DNA from 2 places in the Streptomyces sp. NPDC012794 genome. Region 2 is predicted to be linked to the other one. Evidence: predicted binding sites of a transcription regulator. Region 2 holds the regulator's gene; the other holds the start of a gene.
The links. The regulator HspR, encoded in region 2, represses chaperone genes until heat shock. The targets are predictions, from matches to a motif close to TTGAGNNNNNNNNNCTCAA.
Positions count from the first base shown of each region.

Region 1: the regulator HspR is predicted to act here: its motif matches at 1,854-1,872, upstream of lon (endopeptidase La).

Region 1 covers NZ_JBIBCI010000010.1:46,566-50,975, forward strand. The annotation lists gene ACFY7H_RS19845 (sulfurtransferase) at 114-950, shown strand; gene ACFY7H_RS19850 (DUF4097 domain-containing protein) at 1,032-1,781, shown strand; gene lon (endopeptidase La) at 1,895-4,291, shown strand.
Region 2 covers NZ_JBIBCI010000002.1:439,499-443,908, reverse strand. The annotation lists gene ACFY7H_RS05255 (pyridoxamine 5'-phosphate oxidase family protein) at 53-457, shown strand; gene ACFY7H_RS05250 (hypothetical protein) at 639-953, opposite strand; gene ACFY7H_RS05245 (helix-turn-helix transcriptional regulator) at 1,236-2,270, shown strand; gene ACFY7H_RS05240 (heat shock protein transcriptional repressor HspR) at 2,374-2,838, opposite strand; gene dnaJ (molecular chaperone DnaJ) at 2,840-4,015, opposite strand; gene grpE (nucleotide exchange factor GrpE) at 4,055-4,410, opposite strand, start outside.

The DNA.
Region 1 (4,410 bases), on a different contig from region 2:
CGGGGAACGGGGGAAGGGCGGGTAGGGGAACGGCCCCGCGCAGCGGTGGCGGCAGCCACGGCGTCGCTGCGTTAGAAAGGGGGGCCGGCCCGTACCGACCCAGGAGGCCCCGTATGACCGTGACCGAGATACCCGGCCCCCTCGTCGGGACGGACTGGCTCGCCGCGCACCTCGCAGAGGTCGTGGTGTTCGACGCCTCCGTCGGGGCCCACCGCGCCGCCCCCGCGAGGATCCCCGCCGCGCGGCCCTTCGACCTCGACGGCGCCCTCTCCGACCACTCCGCGGCGGCCCCGCACACGATGCCCTCCCCGGCGGCGTTCACCGAGGCGCTGCGGGGGCTCGGGGTGGACGACTCCGACACGGTGGTGGTCTACGACGGTGCCGGCATCTACTCCAGTGCCCGGGCCTGGTGGATGCTGCGCGCGATGGGCTTCGACCGGGTGGCCGTGCTGGACGGGGGCCTGCCCGCGTGGGCCGCGGCCGGGCTGCCCGTCGAGGCCGCGGCGGCGGCGTACGACGGCCCGCGCGGCTCCTTCACCGCCCGGCCCCGCGCCGGGCTGCTGGTGGACGCCGCCGCCGTCTCGGCCGCCCTCGCCGACCCGGCCGCCGCCGTGCTCGACGCCCGTACCCGGGAGCGCTTCGCCGGCACCGCGCCGGAGCCCCGGCCGGGGCTGCGCGGCGGGCACATGCCGGGCGCGCTGAACCTGCCGTTCGGCGAGCTCCAGGGGCCCGGCGGGCTGATGCGCCCCGCCGGGGAACTGCGCGAGGTCTTCGGGGCGTTGGCGGGGGAGCGGGAGCGGCTGTACTTCAGCTGCGGTTCGGGCGTCACGGCCTGCGTGCTCGCGCTGGGCGCGACCCTCGCCGGGTACGAAGGGCCGGCCGTGTACGACGGCTCGTGGAGCGAGTGGGGCGTGCCCTCGGAGCTGCGGCCGGTGGTGACCGGGCCCTGACCGGGGGTGGGGTTAACCCCACCGCGGCTCCGGATACCTGCACCAGCGCGGGCGGGCCTCCGGCTCGGCAGACTCGGCCGCATGCGCACCTTGACCCGTACCGTCCTCGCCGCCACCGCCGCGGCCCTCCTCCTGTCGGGCTGCTCGTTCGTGGAGGAGGCCAGGCTGAAGACCGCCGACGCGGACACCACCGTCACCGAGGCGGTCACCGCGGTGGAACTGACGGGCCTTCGGCGGGGTTCCGTCGAGGTCGTGCCGGGCAGCGGCCCCGGGGTGGCCGTCCGCCGGGTCCTGCACTACCGGGGTGACACCGCGCCCGTGCCCGGTCAGCGGGTCTCGGCCGGGGTGCTGCGCTTCACCGACGGCTGCCCGGGCGACGGGGACACCTGCTGGGTCGACTACCGGCTGGAGGTGCCGGCCTCGGTGAAGCTGACGGCGGGCAGCAGCAGCGGCGACATGAGGGTGACGGGCGTGGCCTCCGCCGAGCTGGAATCCTCCTCCGGCGACGTCCGGGCCGAGCGGATCACGGGCCCGCTGAGGATCCGTACCTCCTCCGGGGACCTCAGGGCCGAAGGGCTGTCCGGCTCGGAGTTCGAGTTCCGGTCGGGATCCGGGGACGCCACCGTCGGCTTCGGGAAGGCGCCGGCCTCGGTGTCCTTCACCACCGGCTCGGGAGGCGTGACCCTGAGGACGCCGCAGGCCCCGTACCGGGTGTCGGCCACCACCGGCTCGGGCGAACGGGACGTGTCCCTCGCCGACACCCCCGACGCCCCCTCCCGCATCACGGTGCGCACCGGCTCCGGCGACATCCGGCTTTCCGCAGCGAGCTGACGGCGCGTCGCGCCCCGGTGTTGTTCGCCCCCGGCGAACGGGTGTTGGGGAACAATGGGCGACGCAGAAGCATTGAGTCGGCATAGCTCAACTTCACTGCCGGAGGGAAGATCATGGCTTCGACGTCCGTAACGCTCACCCTGCCCGTACTGCCGCTCGACGACGAGGTCGTACTGCCCGGGATGGTCGTTCCCCTGGACCTGTCCGACGCCGAGGTGCGCGCAGCCGTCGAGGCGGCGCAGGCGGCGGCCGGGACCGGGAAGCCCCGGGTGCTGCTCGTGCCGCGGGTCGACGGCACGTACGCGGGGATCGGAGTGCTGGGGACCGTCGAACAGGTCGGGCGGCTCTCCGACGGGGATCCCGGGGCGCTGATCCGCGGGCGCGGCCGCGTCCGGATCGGCGCCGGGACCACCGGGCCGGGAGCGGCGCTCTGGGTCGAGGGGGAGACCGTCGAGGAGAAGGTGCCCGACCCGCTGCCCGGGGTCGTCGCCGAGCTCGTCAAGGAGTACAAGGCCCTCGCCACCAGCTGGCTCAAGAAGCGCGGCGCCTGGCAGGTCGTGGACCGGGTGCAGCAGATCGAGGGGGTTTCCGCCCTCGCCGACAACAGCGGGTACTCGCCGTTCCTGACCGTGGCGCAGAAGGTGGAGCTGCTGGAGACCATCGACCCGGTCGCCCGGCTCCGGCTCGCCGTCAAGGCGCTCACCGACCACCTCGCCGAGCAGGACGTCGCCGAGTCCATCGCCAAGGACGTCCAGGACGGCGTCGACAAGCAGCAACGGGAGTTCCTGCTGCGCCGCCAGCTGGAGGCGGTCCGCAAGGAGCTGCGCGAGCTGGGCGGCGAGAAGGAGGGTGAGGAGTCCGACGACTACCGGGCCCGCGTCGAGGCCGCCGACCTGCCCGAGAAGGTGCGGGAGGCCGCGCTCAAGGAGGTCGACAAGCTGGAGCGGGCCAGCGACCAGAGCCCGGAGGGCTCCTGGATCCGCACCTGGCTGGACACGGTGCTGGAACTGCCCTGGAACGAGCGCACCGAGGACGAGTACGACATCCAGGGCGCCCGGGCGGTCCTCGACGCCGAGCACGCGGGGCTGGACGACGTGAAGGACCGCATCACCGAATACCTCGCCGTGCGCAAGCGGCGCGGCGAGCGGGGGATGGGTGTCATCGGGGGCCGCCGCGGCGGCGCCGTGCTCGCGCTCGTGGGCCCGCCCGGCGTCGGGAAGACCTCGCTCGGCGAGAGCGTGGCCCACGCCATGGGCCGCAAGTTCGTGCGCGTGGCCCTCGGCGGCGTGCGGGACGAGGCCGAGATCCGCGGTCACCGGCGGACCTACGTCGGCGCCCTGCCCGGCCGTGTCGTGCGGGCCATCAAGGAGGCCGGGTCCATGAACCCGGTCGTGCTCCTCGACGAGATCGACAAGGTCGGCTCCGACTTCCGGGGCGACCCGGCGGCCGCCCTGCTGGAGGTCCTGGACCCCGCGCAGAACCACACCTTCCGGGACCACTACCTGGAGGTCGAGCTGGACCTCAGCGACGTGGTCTTCCTCGCGACCGCCAACGTCCTGGAATCCATTCCCGAGGCCCTCGCCGACCGCATGGAACTGGTCCGCCTCGACGGGTACACCGAGGACGAGAAGATCGTCATCGCCCGCGACCACCTGCTGCCCCGCCAGCTGGAGCGCGCCGGCCTGACCGCCGAGGAAGTCGACCTCCAGGAGGACGCGCTGCGCAAGCTGGCGGGCGAGTACACCCGCGAGGCCGGCGTGCGCACCCTGGAGCGGTCCATCGCCCGCCTCCTGCGCAAGGTCGCCGCCCAGCACGAGCTCGGCGAGCGCGAGTTCCCCTTCGCCATCGGGGCGGGCGAGCTGCGCGGCCTGATCGGCCGGCCGCACCACGTCCCGGAGTCCGCCCAGGACCCGGCGGAGCGGCGTACCGCGGTGCCCGGCGTGGCCACCGGTCTCGCCGTGACCGGGGCCGGGGGCGACGTCCTGTTCGTCGAGGCCTCGCTCGCCGACCCGGAGACCGGCGCCGCCGGGCTGACCCTCACGGGCCAGCTGGGCGACGTCATGAAGGAGTCGGCGCAGATCGCCCTCAGCTTCCTGCGCTCGCACGGCGCGGAGCTGGAGCTGCCGGTCGCCGACCTGAGGGACCGGGGCGTGCACATCCACTTCCCGGCGGGCGCCGTCCCCAAGGACGGCCCGAGCGCGGGCATCACCATGACCACCGCGCTGGCCTCGCTGCTGTCCGGCCGCCAGGTGCGCACGGACGTGGCCATGACCGGCGAGGTGTCGCTGACCGGACGGGTGCTCCCGATCGGCGGGGTCAAGCAGAAGCTGCTCGCCGCGCACCGGGCCGGGCTGACCACCGTGATCATCCCCAAGCGGAACGAGGCCGATCTGGACGACGTCCCGAGCGAGGTGCTGGAGGGGCTGGAGGTGCACCCGGTGACGGACGTACGCCAGGTGCTGGAGCTGGCCCTCGCCCCGGCCGTGGTCTCCTTCGGCAAGGCCGCCTGACCGGCCCCGGCCCCTTCTCCGGCAGCCCGGGGGACCCCCACGGCGGGGCCCCGGGCCGCCGGCGTGCACGCTGCGAAATACTGGTCCCGAACAGGGGTGCCACGGTGCGCCCCGCCATC
Region 2 (4,410 bases):
CAAGGAAGTTCTCCTGCCGGATCGGCCGGTCCGCGGGCGTACGCTTCCGCCCATGTCCCATGACGTACTCAACCCGACGCCCGAGTACCTCGCCTTCTGGCGGGAGCGGCACGTCTGCACCCTGACCACCCCGCGCCCGGACGGCACCCCGCACGTGGTGCCGGTGGGCGTGACCTACGACCCCGAGGCGGGGCTGGCACGGGTGATCAGCAACAAGCACAGCAAGAAGGTCCGCAACGTCCTGGCGGCGCCCGGCGGCGGCGCGCGGGCGGCGGTCTGCCAGATGGAGGGCAAGCGCTGGGCCACCCTGGAGGGGCGCGCGGTCGTCCGTACGGACGAGGCGTCGGTCGCCGAGGCCGTGGCGCGCTACGCGGAGCGGTACGGGCGGATGCCCTCGCCGAACCCGGACCGGGTGGTCCTGGAGATCACCCTCGACCGGGCCATGGGCCGGGCCTGAGGGCGGGCGGCGGGCGGCGGGCGGCGGGAGCCTTCGAGCGTTTCCCGACGGATCCTCGGGCGATTGTCCGGTTCAACCACTGGACGCGCACATCACAACGGCGCCATCGTGGTCAGGTCCACGATGGCGCCGTTGTGTGGGGGTAGCACCTGGAGCGATCTGCAACGACGGGGGAATCGCCTCAGGCACTGCGGGGGGTGGCGGTGGTGATATCGGGTTCGAAGAGCTGGTGGTCACGCTGGTCGAGGTTGACGAAGACCATGCCGTACCGCACTTCGCAGCGGACGGGCTGCGGTGCGCCCCGGGGGCGGCGCAGGCAGCGGTAGGCACGGACGTCCTCGTCCTCCTCGCGCACGACGACTATCGGCTGGCCGAAAAGGGTGACCATCAGCGAGTCGCCGGCGTAGGGGATCGCCGTGGCGAGGTCGATGAACTGCCACCCGGAACGGTAGGCGGAAGCCATTTCGCGGCGGAAGTCGCGGTCGTCGGGGGTCATCAGGACGCCTTCGCAGGGGTGCTGTTCCAGCCGAAATCGCTCTCGGCCGCCGTCCCGGCCAACGAGCTGGCACCAGCCTGAGCGCTTCCCTCGTCACCGCTGACGGCGACGACTGCTCCAAAGACCGCGACGGCGGAGAAAACAACGGCAAGCGCCGAGCGAAGCATTCTCTTATACATGGTCGGCTTCGTCCTCACTTGATGGAATCCTCTCCCCCGCACTGACAGACGATGGCTCATTCAGGCACGTCAGTGCCACAGGGACGATGCATCATGTTCTTACATGTTCAGGACCCTGGGGGGTGGAGATTTGCCCAAGAGCGACATAAACCCGACACATCACCACCCCGTCACCGAGATGTGCAGCGAGGGAGCGCGACTGTACGCGGCCGCCCTGAGCACCGGCCGCGTGGCCCGCGGCGAGGCCGTAAACGCCCCCTGCCTGCTCGAATTCGCACTGCTGCGACCCGACCCGGACGACGCGAACCAGCTGCGCGCGGTTCCGCCGTCCATCGCACTGGCCCAGCGGCTCCATCCGATCGAACGCGAGATCCAGGAGCGCAGACGCACCGCCGTAGATCTCACCGATGCATTCGAGCCGTTCCTCACCATCAGCGCGCAGAGCCCCGCCAACACCCACGCCATCACGGTGCTGGAGGGATTCGACCAGATCAACGCCGCCATCGACCTGGCCACCGCCGAGTGCCACACCGAGGCCCTGACGGTCCAGCCGGGTGGCGCCCGCCCCACCTTCGTCCTCAGCGAGTCCCTGGAGCGGGCCACGCCGATGATCGACCGCGGGGTGAGCATCCGGACGCTCTACCAGCACACCGTGCGGCACAGCCAGGGCACGCTCGCCTACGTGGACCGGATCTCCACGGGGAAGGTGGAGATCCGCACACTGGAGGAGCTGATAGAGCGTCTCATGATCTTCGACCGCACCGTGGCCATCATCCCCGCCAGCGACGACCGGCGGGTGGCCCTGGAACTGCGGCACCCGGGACTGGTGGACTACCTCATCAAGGTCTTCGAACAACTGTGGCGCAGGGCCGTGCCGTTGGGCGAGGAGGTCACCTACACGCACCACCCGGATGGTATCTCGGGAGTCCAGCGGTCCATCGCCCAGCTGCTGATCGAGGGGCACGTGGACGAGGCGATCGCCCGCCGGCTGGGAATGAACGTACGCACCTGCCGCGCGCACATCGCGAAGCTGGCCGCCGCCCTGGGCAGCGGCAGCCGGGCCCAGCTGGGCTACCTCATCGCCCAGTCCGGGATCCTGCACAGCGCCAACCCCCCGGCGGAGCTCCCCGAGGGCTGAGGCGGGCCGTACGGGCCCTCAGAGCGCCCGTGACGCGCGAAGGCCCCGTCGGGGCCCGCTCCGCGACGGGAGGGGCTGACGGGGCCTTCAGGGCGCTCGGTGGTCAGTCGCCGGTGTGCTTGGGGCGCCAGACGACCAGTGCGTTGCCCGGCACCGGCGGCTGGTACGGGACCAGGTCGCGGCGGTACGAGGCGTGCACCTGGGCCTCGCGGGCCCGGAGGGCGGCCGCCGCACCGTCCACGGCGGCGGACAGCTCGGCGACGCGCTGCTGGAGCGCGGCCACCTGGTTCTCCAACTCGATGATCCGCTTGATCCCCGCCAGGTTGATGCCCTCGTCCTGGGACAGCTGCTGCACCGTGCGGAGCAGTTCGATGTCCCTGGCCGAATACCTCCGGCCACGGCCGGCCGTACGGTCAGGGGAGACCAGGCCGAGGCGGTCGTACTGGCGCAGGGTCTGCGGATGCAGGCCCGAGAGCTGGGCGGCCACCGAGATCACGTAGACCGGGGTCTCGTCGGTGAGCTGGTACGCCCCCTCGCCGAAGCGGGGCTGTCGTCGGCGGCCGTCCATGTCATGCTCCCTTCGCGGACTCGAACAGGAGGGCGCGCGGGTCCTCGGACCCGGTCGCGTCCCGGTACGTCTCCAGGGCCTCGCGGGCCTTGTCCGACAGCTCCGCCGGAACCGCGACCTCCACCGTGACGAGCAGGTCGCCGCGGGTGCCGTCCTTGCGGACGGCGCCCTTGCCGCGGGCCCGCATGGTGCGGCCGCCGGGAGTGCCCGGGGGGAGCTTCAGGGTGACCGGGGGGCCGCCCAGGGTCGGCACCTTGATGTCGGCGCCAAGAGCGGCCTCCGCGAAGGTCACCGGGACCGTCACGGTGAGGTTGTCGCCCTTGCGGCCGAACACCGGGTGCGTGCCGACGTGCACCACCACGTACAGGTCGCCCGCCGGGCCGCCCCGCTCGCCCGGCGCGCCCTTGCCGCGCAGCCGGATCCGCTGGCCGTCGGAGACGCCCGCCGGGATCCGGACCTGCATGGTGCGGGAGCTGCGGGCGCGCCCGCTGCCCTTGCACACCTCGCAGGGGGTCTCCGCGATCAGGCCGCGGCCCTTGCAGTCCGCGCAGGGGTCGGTCAGCGAGAAGCCGCCGCCGCTGCCCCGGGAGACCTGGCCGGTACCGACGCAGGTCGGGCACACCCGGGGGGTGCCGTTCTGGTCGCCGGTGCCGGAGCAGGCCTTGCAGGGGGCCTGCGAGGACATCCGCAGCGGGACGGTCGCGCCGTCCACGGCCTCCGTGAAGGAGAGGGTGACCTCCGACTCGATGTCCTGACCGCGGCGCGGCTGGGTGCGGGGGCCCGCACCGGTGCCGGCGCCGCGGCCGAACAGGCCGCCGAAGACGTCGCCCAGGCCGCCGCCGAAGCCGCCCTGGCCGCCCTGCTGCGTACCGCCGAACAGGTCGCCCAGGTCGAAGTTGAACGAGCCGCCGCCGCCCGGGCCCGGGCGGAAGCCGCCGTTCCCGAACAGCGCGCGGGCCTCGTCGTACTCCTTGCGCTTCTTGGCGTCGCCGAGGATGTCGTTCGCCTCGGAGATCTCCTTGAAGCGCTCCTCGGCCGAGGCGTCGCCCTTGTTGGCGTCCGGGTGGAACTCGCGGGCGAGCTTCCGGTACGCCTTCTTGATCTCGGCCTCGGTGGCGTCCTTCGGGACACCGAGGACCTTGTAGTAGTCCTTCTCGACGAAGTCCTTCGTGCTCATCCCGGGTGTCCCTCCTCTCGGATCCCTACATGGTGTGCGTCAGCCCTCGTCGGGGGCATCCGTGTCCTTGTCGGACGGCGTGTCGCCGTCACCGGACTCGGACTTCGCGGCGGGAGCCGCGCCCGGCTGGGGCTCGGCCACCGCGACCCGCGCGGGGCGGATCGTGCGCTCGCCGATCCGGTACCCCGGCTGCAGGATCGCCACGCAGGTCGTCTCCGTGACGTCCGGCGCGTACGAGTGCATCAGGGCCTCGTGGATCGTCGGGTCGAAGGGCTCGCCCTCCTTGCCGAACTGCTGCAGCCCCATCTTGGCGGCGGCGGTCTCCAGCGACTCGGCCACCGACTTGAAGCCGCCGACCAGTTCGCCGTGCTCCCGCGCCCGGCCGATGTCGTCCA